Regions from separate parts of the Aciduricibacillus chroicocephali genome, predicted to be linked through region 4. Evidence: riboswitches for the same ligand, from Rfam matches in the RefSeq annotation. Region 4 holds a riboswitch; each other region holds the start of a gene.
The links. Region 4 has a riboswitch for S-adenosylmethionine ahead of QR721_RS11820 (O-acetylhomoserine aminocarboxypropyltransferase/cysteine synthase family protein). Riboswitches for the same ligand answer to the same signal wherever they lie in the genome.

Region 1 (3,140 bases), 100 kb from region 4:
ATTGGGAGGGCTTTTTTTCATGCTCATAACCTCTGACGGACAGGCATAGAATGAACAAGCATATATGGTCAGGGGAGAGTGTGTCGGATGGATTCTAATGATTTGAGGGAAATGGTTTCATTGCTTCTACTTGCCGGGGCACTTGGCATGGACGCTTTCAGTGTAAGCCTTGGACTTGGCATGCAGAAGCTGCGTCTGAAACGAATTGCAATTATCGGTTTCGTAATCGGTTTATTTCATATGGCCATGCCATACATAGGGATTCTGCTTGGACAGGTTATCTCAGGCAGGTTCGGCGAATGGGCGGAGTTACTTGGAGGTTTGCTTTTGCTTGGCATTGGTGCTCAAATGTTCTTCTCAGCATTTCGCGAACAGGAAGAGATGCTGTTCCAGCCGGCCGGTTTTGGCTTGCTGCTGTTTGCTTTCACAGTGAGCATCGACAGCTTCTCGGCAGGATTAAGTCTTGGACTATCGCAATCAAAGACCTTATTTGTCATCGCGGCCTTTGGAGTTATGAGTATTTTGCTAACGTGGCTCGGTCTTTTGATCGGCAGAAAAGTACGCGGGTTCTTTGGAAGATATAGTGAATTGCTCGGGGGCAGCATTTTGGCTGGTTTCGGTCTGTTTACGATGTTTGGATAGATATCTTGTATATGGCGAGCGGCTCTTATTTGGGGCTGCTTGTTTTTTCTTGTAGGGGATGCTGCTGTATGTGCGAGTTGTAAGTAAACATATGAGTATACAAAAACACTTTGGACATTGGGGGTTCCAAAGTGTTTTTGTGTTAAACAGTTTTAAGTAATAGAGCAGGAAAGCAGCCATTTTTGCGGAGACTTATTTTCATTGAGAGAAAAAACATATAAAGTAATAGTGGGAAAGGAGATGACAAAATGGAAGCAATGATACATGGAGTCATTCTCGCATTTGGACTCATATTGCCGCTTGGCGTCCAAAATGTTTTTGTATTTACACAAGGAGCTACACAGCCAAAGCTGCTGAGTGCATTTCCTGCAACGATTACAGCCGCCATTTGTGACACATTCCTCATCCTTGTCGCTGTGTTCGGGTTATCGGTAATCGTTTTGCAGTTCGAGTGGCTGCGTCTTGGGTTGATGAGCGCAGGCATACTATTTTTAATGTATATGGGTTATTCAATTTGGCGATCCAGTCCTTCTACTTCAACAGTGGGGAAGGCGCTGCCAATTAACAAACAGATCGTCTTCGCCCTGTCTGTATCCTTGCTGAATCCTCACGCCATCATCGATATAGTTGGTGTGATTGGTACGAGCGCATTGAAATACGCCGGTACAGATCAAATCCTCTTCACAATTACGTGCATCGCCGTATCATGGGTCTGGTTCTTCGCATTGACATTGGCGGGCAACTCAATGAAGCGGCTCGAAAGATCAGGGAATTTGATGACTATTTTCAATAAATGCTCCGCTCTTTTCATTTGGGGAACGGCTGTTTATCTTCTAATTGGGCTTGTCGGTTGACTGAAACGTCAAAAGGGACAAGGCCTCCGGTTATATTAAATATAGACTATTTGAAACAGTGTTATTTTTAGTTGACAACTTACCTTTAGGAAGCTATAGTTATTTTAAATTGATAATTCTAAATATTCTTATCCAGAGAGGTGGAGGGACTGGCCCTTTGAAGCCTCGGCAGCGGACTTGTTCAAGTACTGTGCCAATTCCAGAAAATCATGCGGAAGATAAGAAGAGCTGGTCATGCGTTAATCACATTCGCCCCCTCTTCTAACTAAGAAGAGGGGGCTGTTTTAAACCTTGCTGGTTCGCATTAAGAGAGTTATCAGATAAGACGAGGGGGAGTACTTCAATGACAAACACAGCAGCGAAAGCGCCATTCAGAGCAGATCATGTAGGGAGCTTGCTTCGTCCGGAGCGAATCCATAAGGCAAGAAAGGATTTCCAGGAAGGCAGCATTACTTCCGAGGAATTGTATCTGATAGAAACAGAAGAAATTAAGAAGATTGTTGATAAGCAAATTGAAGTCGGACTGCAGGCCGTTACAGATGGTGAATTCCGCCGCAGATTCTGGCATACAGATTTCCTTGAGCATTTGAACGGCGTAGAAGGCTATGTGCCTGAACATGGCTTCAAATTCAAAGGAGAAGAAACGGAACGCTACGATATTCGAGTAAATGGAAGAATCTCATTCAACGCAGATCATCCGCATATTAAGGAATTTGTTGAGTTCAAGGAAATCGTTGGGGACCGTGCTGTTGCCAAACAGACCATTCCAAGCCCGAACCAGTTGTTCAACGCGGGCATTCGCAACAAAGATATTTATCCGGATATTGAAGAATACGCAGAGGATATCATCAAGACGTACCGCGATGCAATCAAGGCTTTTTATGATGCGGGCTGCCGCTATTTGCAGCTTGATGACGTATATATCGCTGGCCTGAACGCACCGGAAATTCCCTTCAATGACAGTGCCTATACTCGTGAACAGCTTATTCAATTGGCATTGCGCGTTGCGAACGGTGTACTTGAAGGCAAGCCGGAAGATCTCACGATTACAACACATCTCTGCCGTGGTAACTACCGCTCCAACTGGGCGTTCGAAGGCAGCTACGCGAAAATCGCGCCAACTTTGTTCGCTAAGGAAAAAGTGGACGGGTTCTTCCTTGAGTACGATGATGACCGCTCCGGTGATTTCACTCCGCTGGAACACATTCCAAATGGCGGTCCTCGTGTCGTCCTCGGCGTATTCACTTCAAAGCACGGCAAATTGGAAGATAAAGAAAACATCAAAGCCCGTGTGGAAGAAGCGACACAATACGTGCCATTGAAACAATTGTGCATCAGCCCGCAATGCGGTTTCGCTTCCACTCACCACGGAAACATTTTGACTGAAGAGGAACAGTGGGCGAAGTTGAAATATGTTGTAGATATTGCGAAAGAGATTTGGGGATAAGTTTCTGATAAACTTTGTTTAGAAATAAATGCGTGTCTGATCCGAGTATTTGGGTTGGGTACGCATTTTTTGAGTGAGCAGGGCGAGTGGGAAGTTCCAGTTACTTGCATGCAAAAGGAGGGATAAAAATTGCTGCGTGGAGTAAATGTTAGCTTGTCAGAGAGTGATGGTGTTTCAATCAGAAAGTTGCTTGAGCC
Region 2 (3,140 bases), 1.3 Mb from region 4:
TTAATAAGAGCCTTAGAGTTAAGGAAGTCCCCGCTTAGTATCTATTCATCAATTCCGGCTGTTCCACTACCCCACGACAATTAACGCTGTTTATCGAAGTTGCTTACTTACCAATCAAAAATAAAAGGACACCAAGAAACAGCGATTATACGCTACTTCCTGATGTCCTCAATTTTTGATTAAAGATATATCATTAATATTTACTACATTTTAAATGAAGAATGAATTGGTGATACAGTTATTTTCAATTAAGCACCCTTGTTAAAAACAGCACCTATTGCCTTTTTACCAGATATCGTAATGACGAGTAATAAACCTACCGCCATCAGCACACCATCCAATATCAAAGCAGACCCCCAGTTGCCTGATGCATCCCGGATTGCCCCGGAAACGACTGGAGCAAGTACAGCACCGATTTCTGCGACAAGGTTCAGCATACCAAACATTGATCCTTTATTCTTCTCCTCAGTAAGGTCAGACGCAAGTGCGTGAGCAACAGGCTGCAAAGCGAAGAAGAACAGACCTGACACAAAGAGTAGAATCGACATAACTACCGGGTTGGAATATCCCATCATTACATAAGCTGCGAAAGCAAATATGAGAACGGTAAGAACAGTAGTCAATGCAACAAGAACATTACGTCGACCATTCGGACGCACAGATGCCAAATCAGATATTTTCCCTCCAATAGGGAATCCGATTAAACCGGCAAGTCCATTGAAAGATGCAACCAATGCCGCTGCTAGAAGAGCGCCGCCGCCAAAATCTTGTACGATCGATACAGACCAGAAACCATAGAACCACAAATGCCACATAACCGGTATGAAGAATAGATAGATAAAGAACAAGTTGCGATTCGCTAACAGTGGTTTGATTTCTTCTTTTTTTGTTTTATAAAGATACAGAATAAGAAGCGGGCATAAAGCTGCGAGAATGAAAGCAATCCCTACTTCCGATAGGTCCAAGCGGACGGAGACAAAGTAAATTGCCATAACGAGTACTAGGAATACAGCAGAGTATCCAACCATTTGCAGTAGGGTTTTGCCGTAATTTGCTTTAACTCCAGGTGAAGCCGCATCGTATTCTCGTCCAGGCTGTTCTTTCGGCTTCAAGAATAGGTATAATATGATTCCGACTACAAGCGTGAGCCCGCCTGTGACATAGAATGGGAATCTCCATGCTTCTTCTCCCATAAATGGTTCAGCAATCGTTAGCAAATAAGGAACACCAAGCATACCAGCCGTCAAACCAACAGAAACACCAGTCAATACGACGCCCATTCCCGTCCCGACTTTATCAGCAGGTGTATGATAGGCAATATAAGAACGATCATTTGAGTAAAAGACGCCTTCTCCAAGACCGAGTAAAACTCTGAATAAAATAAATGCTACAAGTCCTCCAACGAGCCCGGTTAATAGAGTTGCAATACCTGCCCAGAAAATACTGCAGACGATTACTGCACGATAACCGTGCTTATCCCCAAAATAACCTCCTGGGAACTGCATTAGCATGAAGCCTGCAAAAAACAGACTCCCAATCAATCCGCCAATTCCATGTGGGTTTTCAACATTTGCAAAGAATGACACATTATGGTCAATCATATATGTAATGATTGGACCTGCTGCTGTGCGGTCAATATAAGAAATGACCCAACCTAATAGAAGCAAACTCCAGATTTTGTGATAAGGCTGCCAACCTTCTTTTTGTTTAGACATTGCTGTGTTCTCCTTTTTCTAAAGATTATGTCACTTATTTATATAAAAAAGCTCCTCTTCGAAAAGAGGAGCTCTGTAACCAGTGGACCTCTCTTATGTCGCATAGACTAAAGCTATGCAGGATTTGGCAACTTTCAATAAAGGTATATCGAAGGCTGCCGGGCATCATCGGGCCAGTCCCTCCACCACTCTTCATAAGAGTTCTGCCGGCTATAGATTTGTATAATTACTTCCAAACATCCTCAGCGATTTTAATCACGTGACGGATTTTTTCCCACTGCTGTTCTTCAGTCAGCAAATTGCCTTCCTCTGTTGAGGCAAAACCACATTGCGGGCTCAGGCAAAGCTGTTCGAGCGGTACATACTCAGTAGCTTCAGCAATACGTGCCTTGATCTGTTCCGGATCTTCCAGCTCACTGAATTTTGATGTGACCAAGCCAAGCACAATATAGAGATCAGAACGCTTTACATGGCGCAGAGGTTCGAATCCTCCAGATCGTTCATCATCAAACTCAAGGAAGAGACCATCTACATCGAGACCACCGAAAATCGTTTCCGACAGTGCTTCATAGCTTCCACTAGACATATAAGTGGATTTATAGTTACCACGGCAAATATGCATTGTAACAAGCATATCTTCCGGACGTTTCGCAATCGATTCATTAATCGCACGCGCACACAATTCTGCGATTTTCTCAGGATCCTTACCTTTCCCAATCATGGAAGCTCTTCCTTTATCTGAGAAGAAGATCGCCCAAGAAGTATCATCAATTTGCAAGTAGCGGCATCCTTCATCATATAGTGCCTGAATGACACCTTGGTAGGCTGCAATCAAATCATTAATGATTTCCTCATCGCTAGCGTATACACCATCTTCAAAATCACCTCTGAAGAAAAGCATATTCGGGCTTGGAATTGCGAACTTCGCAACAGCATCCCCAACAATCCCGTTCAAAAACTTGAAATGATCAATCATATAATGTGAGCTGAAACCAATTTTATCTGTCACTCTGATTCCGCGTTTTTTCGTCTCTGTGCCAGTGAACTGCAAACCTTTATCAGGAGTGTAACCTTCTACTCCATCAAAGCCCTCCAGAAAGTCGAAATGCCACCAACTGCGGCGGAATTCACCATCTGTAATAGCCTGCAATCCAACTTCCTTCTGCTTTTCTACCAGTTTGGTAATTTCCTCATCTTCAATTTGACGCAGCTCTTCAGCTGTAATTTCCCCATTTTCTCTTTGGGCACGAGCCTTTTTCAAGCGCTCTGGACGCAAAAAACTTCCAACATGATCTGCTCTGAAAGGTGCACGCACATTTCTCTTTTTTGTAGTTGTTCCCATCTCTTCAGCCTTCTTTCTCGTAAATATTCATCAAGACTGCCAAAAAACAGCCATAAATAAAATCCCCTTCTAAAAATAAGAAG
Region 3 (3,140 bases), 500 kb from region 4:
TTAATTGTCTTAGCATAGCAGCCGCCTTCGATGTTGAAGACACCATTTGGCCCCCAACCGTGTTCATCATCACCGATCAAACGACGGTACGGATCCGCTGACAAAGTCGTTTTCCCTGTTCCGGAAAGACCGAAGAATAGGGCAACGTCGCCTTCCTGGCCAACGTTTGCAGAGCAGTGCATGGATAGAACATCTTGTTGTGGAAGCATGTAGTTCATAACTGAGAAGATGGATTTCTTCATTTCACCGGCATATTCAGTTCCCCCGATGAGAACAATGCGCTTTGTGAAGTTTACGATAATGAACGTTTCGGATTTGGTTCCGTCTTCTTCAGGGTTCGCTTTGAAAGTCGGAGCAGAAACGATTGTGAAGCCAGCTTCATGGGAAGCAAGTTCTTCAGCAGTCGGACGGATGAAGAGCTGGCTTGCGAAAAGGTTATGCCACGCATATTCATTGAACACCTGAATAGGAAGGCGGTAGTTCTTATCAGCCCCAGCAAAACCTTTGAAAAGGAAAATTTCATTTTTTTGCTTAAGGTAATCTATTACTTTATTATATAGTTTGTCAAAAGAGGCGCTATCGATCGGCTGATTCACGTCGCCCCAGTCAACAGTATTTTCTGTAATATCGTCTTTAACGATGAACTTATCTTTAGGAGAACGCCCAGTATATTTTCCCGTTTTGGCACATACTGCACCTGTTTCACTCAGTTCAGCTTCACCGCGTTCGAGAATTTTTTCAACGAGACGTGGTACTGATAAATTACTGTTTAAGCCTTCATGGCCTTTCAATTCATTAAGCAATGCGGATGATTCAACCTTGTTCATCTATACAAACCTGCCTTTGTGGGGGATTTGGGAATGCCGGTTCTCTTGTGAATCGGGCATCTTATACATTATCTGCATAATAGTATAACACATTTCAAATAATAGTCCATACTAATCCCTAAACTGTTATGAAACAGAAGACAATTTTTTTGGCAAGTCGGCAAAATTTTGCAACAGTTGTAGCGAATTCGCGTAAGAATATTTGGAATCTACTGAATTAACTGTGCATGGTTTGACAAATCCTTATTGTTAAGCTAGGATATTAAATACGGAACTCTTATTCAGAGCAGGTGGAGGGACAGACCCGAAGAAGCCCAGCAACCTCACAATATGTGAAAGGTGCCAACTGAAAGCAAGGACAATCTCCTTGAACAATAAGAGCGAAAGGACGCCCTTTCTCTCATTGTTGGAGAAATGGCTTTTTTTATACATATAAAAGCACCTGCATTTAATGAAGGATGTTTTCTCATACTGTATATATAAGGATGGCCATGGATTCCGTAAAATATTTTATTCATGGAAGGAATGGATTAAATGGTACACAATCGTCGCTTGTTTACATCCGAATCTGTTACAGAAGGACATCCGGATAAAATCTGTGATCAGATTTCGGATGCAATTTTAGATGAAATTCTTAAGAAAGACCCGAACGGTCGTGTTGCATGTGAGACGGTTGTAACTACTGGAATGGTTCTTGTTTCCGGTGAGATTACAACTGAAACATATGTCGATATCCCGGCAATCGTTCGCCGCACAGTGAAGGAAATTGGCTATACAAGGGCTAAGTATGGCTTTGATGCTGATACATGCGCTGTTCTGACGGCAATTGATGAACAATCTCCTGATATTGCGGAAGGTGTCAATACGGCATTGGAAGCGCGTAAGGGAGAAATGTCTGACGCGGAGATTTCTGCAATTGGAGCAGGGGACCAGGGTCTTATGTTTGGCTATGCATGCAACGAAACTGATGAGTTGATGCCTTTGCCAATTTCACTTGCTCACCGTCTTGCCAAACGTCTTGCTAATGTACGCAAGGAAGGAATTGTATCTTACTTGCGCCCGGATGGGAAGACGCAGGTTACAGTAGAATATGATGAAAACGATAAACCGGTACGTGTCGATACGATTGTCATTTCAACTCAGCATCACCAGGACATTGAACTGGCCCAGATTGAAAAGGACATGAAGGAACATGTCGTTAAAGAAGTCGTACCGGCAGAATTGCTTGATGATGAGACAAAGTATTTCATCAATCCGACTGGCCGCTTCGTAATTGGCGGACCACAGGGAGATGCTGGTCTTACAGGTCGTAAAATTATCGTTGACACATATGGAGGCTATGCGCGTCATGGCGGCGGTGCCTTCAGTGGAAAAGATGCGACAAAAGTTGACCGCTCAGCTGCTTACGCGGCACGTTACGTCGCAAAGAATATTGTTGCTGCCAAGCTTGCGGATTCATGTGAAGTACAGCTTGCCTACGCAATTGGTGTCGCTGAACCGGTTTCCATCTCAGTGAATACTTTCGGAACTGGAAAAGTCGAAGAAGAAAGGCTCGTCCGCGCAATTCGCAAATTGTTTGATCTACGTCCAGCAGGTATTATCCGCATGCTTGACTTGCAGAAACCGATCTTCAAGCAGACAGCTGCATATGGTCACTTTGGCCGTACTGATACGACTTTCACATGGGAAAGAACAGATAAGACTGAAGAATTGTGTGCGCTTGTGCAACAGAAGGAATCCTGCCAATAAGGCGGGATTTTTCTTTTGATGTCCCCCTGCAATCAGGTGATATCCTGCGAATATTATAAATGAAGAGATAAGCGCTCGCTGTTCTCTTCGTCTGTTTTTTGCTATACTCTTAAAGTATGATTCAGGATGAGAGAGAGGATTATATATATGTGTGGATTTATTGGCATGATTCGCAATGAGGCGAAGCAGCCGGATGATGCGGCAAAGCTGTCTTTTAAAGCGCAAAATAACATCATAGCCCACCGTGGCCCGGATGATGAAGGTTATTTCCATGATGAATATGTTTCTTTTGGTTTTAGACGTTTAAGTATTATTGACATTGAATGCGGAAGTCAACCGCTCAGCTATGACAATGATAGAATTCGTCTTGTTTTCAATGGGGAAGTATACAACTACGTTGAGCTTCGTGAAGAGTTGCTAGCGGATGGTTATGAATTCGCAACGGAGTCGGATACTGAAGTCATTGCAGCAATGTTCACGAAATACCGTGAGCAGGCTTTCAAGCGTCTACGCGGCATGTTCTCAGTATTGATCTGGGATAAAGAAGAGAAGACGATGTATGGC
Region 4 (3,140 bases):
GAACTGGATGTCCCCCTTCCTACCCGAACTATTTGCTCATTCCAATATAGCATATTCATATAAAGAAAGGCAGGGAATGGATTGCTTGCATATTATATTTCCCCTATGAGACGGTTGCCATTCCTCTTCTCTATCTGTAAAATTGCTCTATTGTCCATATTTCCAAATGGAAAAACTGTTTTCGCTTCTATTGTAAAACTTATTTATGCAAGGAGGCTCGCATCATGGAGCGAAACACGAATATGAATTATGGCATTCTCATCACATTTATCTCTTATATCATATGGGGGCTTCTGCCACTTTATTGGAAGCTGCTCGGTGACGTATCTCCTGATCAGATCCTTGCGGCAAGAATCGTCTGGTCATTTGTCTTCATGCTTATCGCACTTACAGTAAGTGGCGGCTGGAAGAAGTTCACTACTGAAGCGAGAATGCTATTGCATGACAAACGAAACTTGGCGAAAATCGTCATTGCTGCTTTTGTCATCACTCTGAACTGGCTCACATATATATGGGCAGTGAACACAGAGCATGTTATCCAGGCAAGCCTCGGTTACTACATCAATCCGCTCGTCAGCATCCTTCTCGGTATTGTCATTTTGAAGGAATCATTGACACGCAGGCAGACCGCAGCGGTCATTCTTGCTGTCGTGGGCGTACTCTACATGGCTTTTGACTTCGGAAAGTTCCCATGGATTTCCCTCGTCCTTGCCTTCAGCTTCGGCATTTATGGCCTTCTGAAGAAAACAGTCAACTTAAGCGCGATGACAGGTCTCACTATTGAAACACTCGTCGTCACCCCAATTGCGCTCATTTACTTATGGTTAGCGCCTACTAGCAGCGGTTTTACATTTACCGAACTGACTGAACGCGACCTGCTCTTAATTGGGACAGGCATTGCTACAGCAGTACCTCTGCTATTGTTCGCTACCGGTGCCAAACATATCCCGCTCGCACTGATCGGTTTCATCCAGTATGTGGCACCGACATTGATGCTTCTGCTCGGCGTATTCCTGTATCATGAACCATTTACAAGAGCACATGCAGTTGCCTTCGCTTTGATTTGGGCAGCTCTCTTCCTTTATATGAGTTCATTGATGCGCGGAAGGAAAAGGCGCAAGCAAAATTAGAATTGACTTATTAAATTCTGACTGTTAAAATTGTTTTTAAATTCAAAATCATATATCTCTTATTAAGAGTGGTGGAGGGATTAGGCCCTGTGAAGCCCGGCAACCTGGAATCGGGAGACATCTCATTTTTCATGGTGCCAAATCCTACAGATGTGCATGCACAACTGACAGATAAGAGGCGGACGGACTTAAAAGCGCATCCCCTCTTCCACGTGAAGACAGGTGCGCTTTTTTCATAAATCGGTCCAATTCCCTCAAAACAATTCAAAGGAGGATCATTTCATGAGTTCATTCAATTTCCAACATCCGGAGACACAGCTTCTCCACGGCGGTCAGATCGCTGACCCGACTACCGGTTCACGTGCGGTGCCGATCTATCAGACTACTTCCTACGTTTTCAAAGATACAGAGCATGCCCAGAACCTATTCGCACTTGCCGAACCAGGTAACATTTACACTCGAATCGGCAACCCGACAGTTGATGCCTTCGAACAGCGTGTTGCGCTTCTTGAAGACGGTTCTGCTGCTGTCGCTTTCTCTTCCGGAATGGCTGCAATCTCAATGGCCATTATGAATATTGCGGGTGCAGGAGATGAAATTATCGCTGACAGCAACCTTTACGGCGGTACATACAATCTTTTCGTACATACATTGCCGAAATACGGCATTAACGTAAAGTTCGTCGATGGTGGAGATCTTGAAGCGATTGAAAACGCAATTACAGATAAGACGAAGGCAATTTTCGGAGAAGTCATTACGAATCCCAGTCTGAACGTATTCAATATTGAAGGTGTCGCACAAGTTGCTCACAAGCACGGTGTACCACTTATTATTGATAACACATTTGCAACGCCTTATGTATGCAAGCCAGCCCAATGGGGTGCAGATATCATCGTTCACTCTGCAACGAAATGGATGGGCGGACATGGTACAGCAATCGGCGGCGTAGTCGTAGACAGTGGACGTTTCGACTGGGCAGCAAGCGGACGTTTCCCTGAATTCACTGAAGCAGACGAAAGCTATCACGGATTGAAATATGCAGACCTTGGACCTGTTGCCTATGCAATCAAAGTACGCGTCCAACTGCTTCGCGATATCGGTGCTTGCATCAGCCCGCAGAACGCTTTCCTCCTTCTACAAGGCTTGGAAACATTGCATTTGCGCATTGAGCGCCATAACGACAATGCAATTAAAGTCGCTGAATATTTGAATGGCCATCCGAGCGTTGAATGGGTGAACTTCCCTGGACTTGAGAATCATCCTTCACATGCCGCTGCGAAGAAATACTTTAAATCCGGCTTCGGTTCTGTCATTACTTTCGGTATTAAAGGCGGACGCGAAGCAGGACGCAAGCTAATAGACAACATTGAATTGTGGTCCCATGTTGCAAACGTTGGTGATGCAAAATCTCTTATCATCCACCCTGCTTCTACAACACATCAGCAGTTGAATGAGGAAGGTCTCAAGAAAAGCGGCGTAACAGAAGAGCTTGTCCGTCTTGCGGTTGGTCTCGAATCAACAGAAGATACATTGCGTGATCTGGACCAGGCGATTGCCAAAGCTACAGGAACAGAACCGCAGCTGCCACATAATGAGGAATCTGTATCCAAATGGCTCCTTACTTCCCCGTTTGATCGTGCTGACGGCGGCCTTCGCCAAAAGTCCATCGCCGTAATCGGTGCAGATGATGTACGTGAAGAAGTGGAAGGTCTTAAAGCACTTGGCTTCGGAATCCAGGAAGTCGAGCTCGCTTCCAAGGTTGACGAACAGACAGATGCCATCTGGTTCGCTAACAAAGAAATCGCAGGATGCGCTGTCAACAAGATTGGCGATAAGCAAGTCAAAGTTATTTTTGGCACAGGCGAAGCAGCCGACAGCTATCGCAATGCAGGTTATACAGTCATCCAGAACAAAACACCATTTGAATTAGCCAAAGCACTGCGCAATGATCGCAGCTAATTAAGCAACAGTGAAGAACCGTCTCTGCCGCAGGGACGGTTCTTCTTTCCC

Region 1: it holds a riboswitch for S-adenosylmethionine, as region 4 does, so the genes downstream of both, QR721_RS11320 (5-methyltetrahydropteroyltriglutamate--homocysteine S-methyltransferase) here and QR721_RS11820 (O-acetylhomoserine aminocarboxypropyltransferase/cysteine synthase family protein) in region 4, are expected to answer to the same signal.
Region 2: it holds a riboswitch for S-adenosylmethionine, as region 4 does, so the genes downstream of both, QR721_RS04375 (MFS transporter) here and QR721_RS11820 (O-acetylhomoserine aminocarboxypropyltransferase/cysteine synthase family protein) in region 4, are expected to answer to the same signal.
Region 3: it holds a riboswitch for S-adenosylmethionine, as region 4 does, so the genes downstream of both, metK (methionine adenosyltransferase) here and QR721_RS11820 (O-acetylhomoserine aminocarboxypropyltransferase/cysteine synthase family protein) in region 4, are expected to answer to the same signal.

What each region holds. Positions count from the first base shown of each region.
Region 1 covers NZ_CP129113.1:2,180,408-2,183,547, reverse strand. The annotation lists gene QR721_RS11330 (manganese efflux pump MntP) at 88-642, shown strand; gene QR721_RS11325 (LysE/ArgO family amino acid transporter) at 891-1,496, shown strand; SAM riboswitch class I at 1,622-1,721, shown strand; gene QR721_RS11320 (5-methyltetrahydropteroyltriglutamate--homocysteine S-methyltransferase) at 1,840-2,943, shown strand; gene QR721_RS11315 (DUF2691 family protein) at 3,073-3,140, shown strand, end outside.
Region 2 covers NZ_CP129113.1:831,946-835,085, reverse strand. The annotation lists gene QR721_RS04375 (MFS transporter) at 249-1,715, opposite strand; SAM riboswitch class I at 1,806-1,916, opposite strand; gene QR721_RS04370 (5-methyltetrahydropteroyltriglutamate--homocysteine S-methyltransferase) at 1,942-3,057, opposite strand.
Region 3 covers NZ_CP129113.1:1,783,183-1,786,322, reverse strand. The annotation lists gene pckA (phosphoenolpyruvate carboxykinase (ATP)) at 1-827, opposite strand, end outside; SAM riboswitch class I at 1,102-1,208, shown strand; gene metK (methionine adenosyltransferase) at 1,362-2,576, shown strand; gene asnB (asparagine synthase (glutamine-hydrolyzing)) at 2,724-3,140, shown strand, end outside.
Region 4 covers NZ_CP129113.1:2,282,922-2,286,061, forward strand. The annotation lists gene rarD (EamA family transporter RarD) at 225-1,130, shown strand; SAM riboswitch class I at 1,187-1,308, shown strand; gene QR721_RS11820 (O-acetylhomoserine aminocarboxypropyltransferase/cysteine synthase family protein) at 1,413-3,089, shown strand.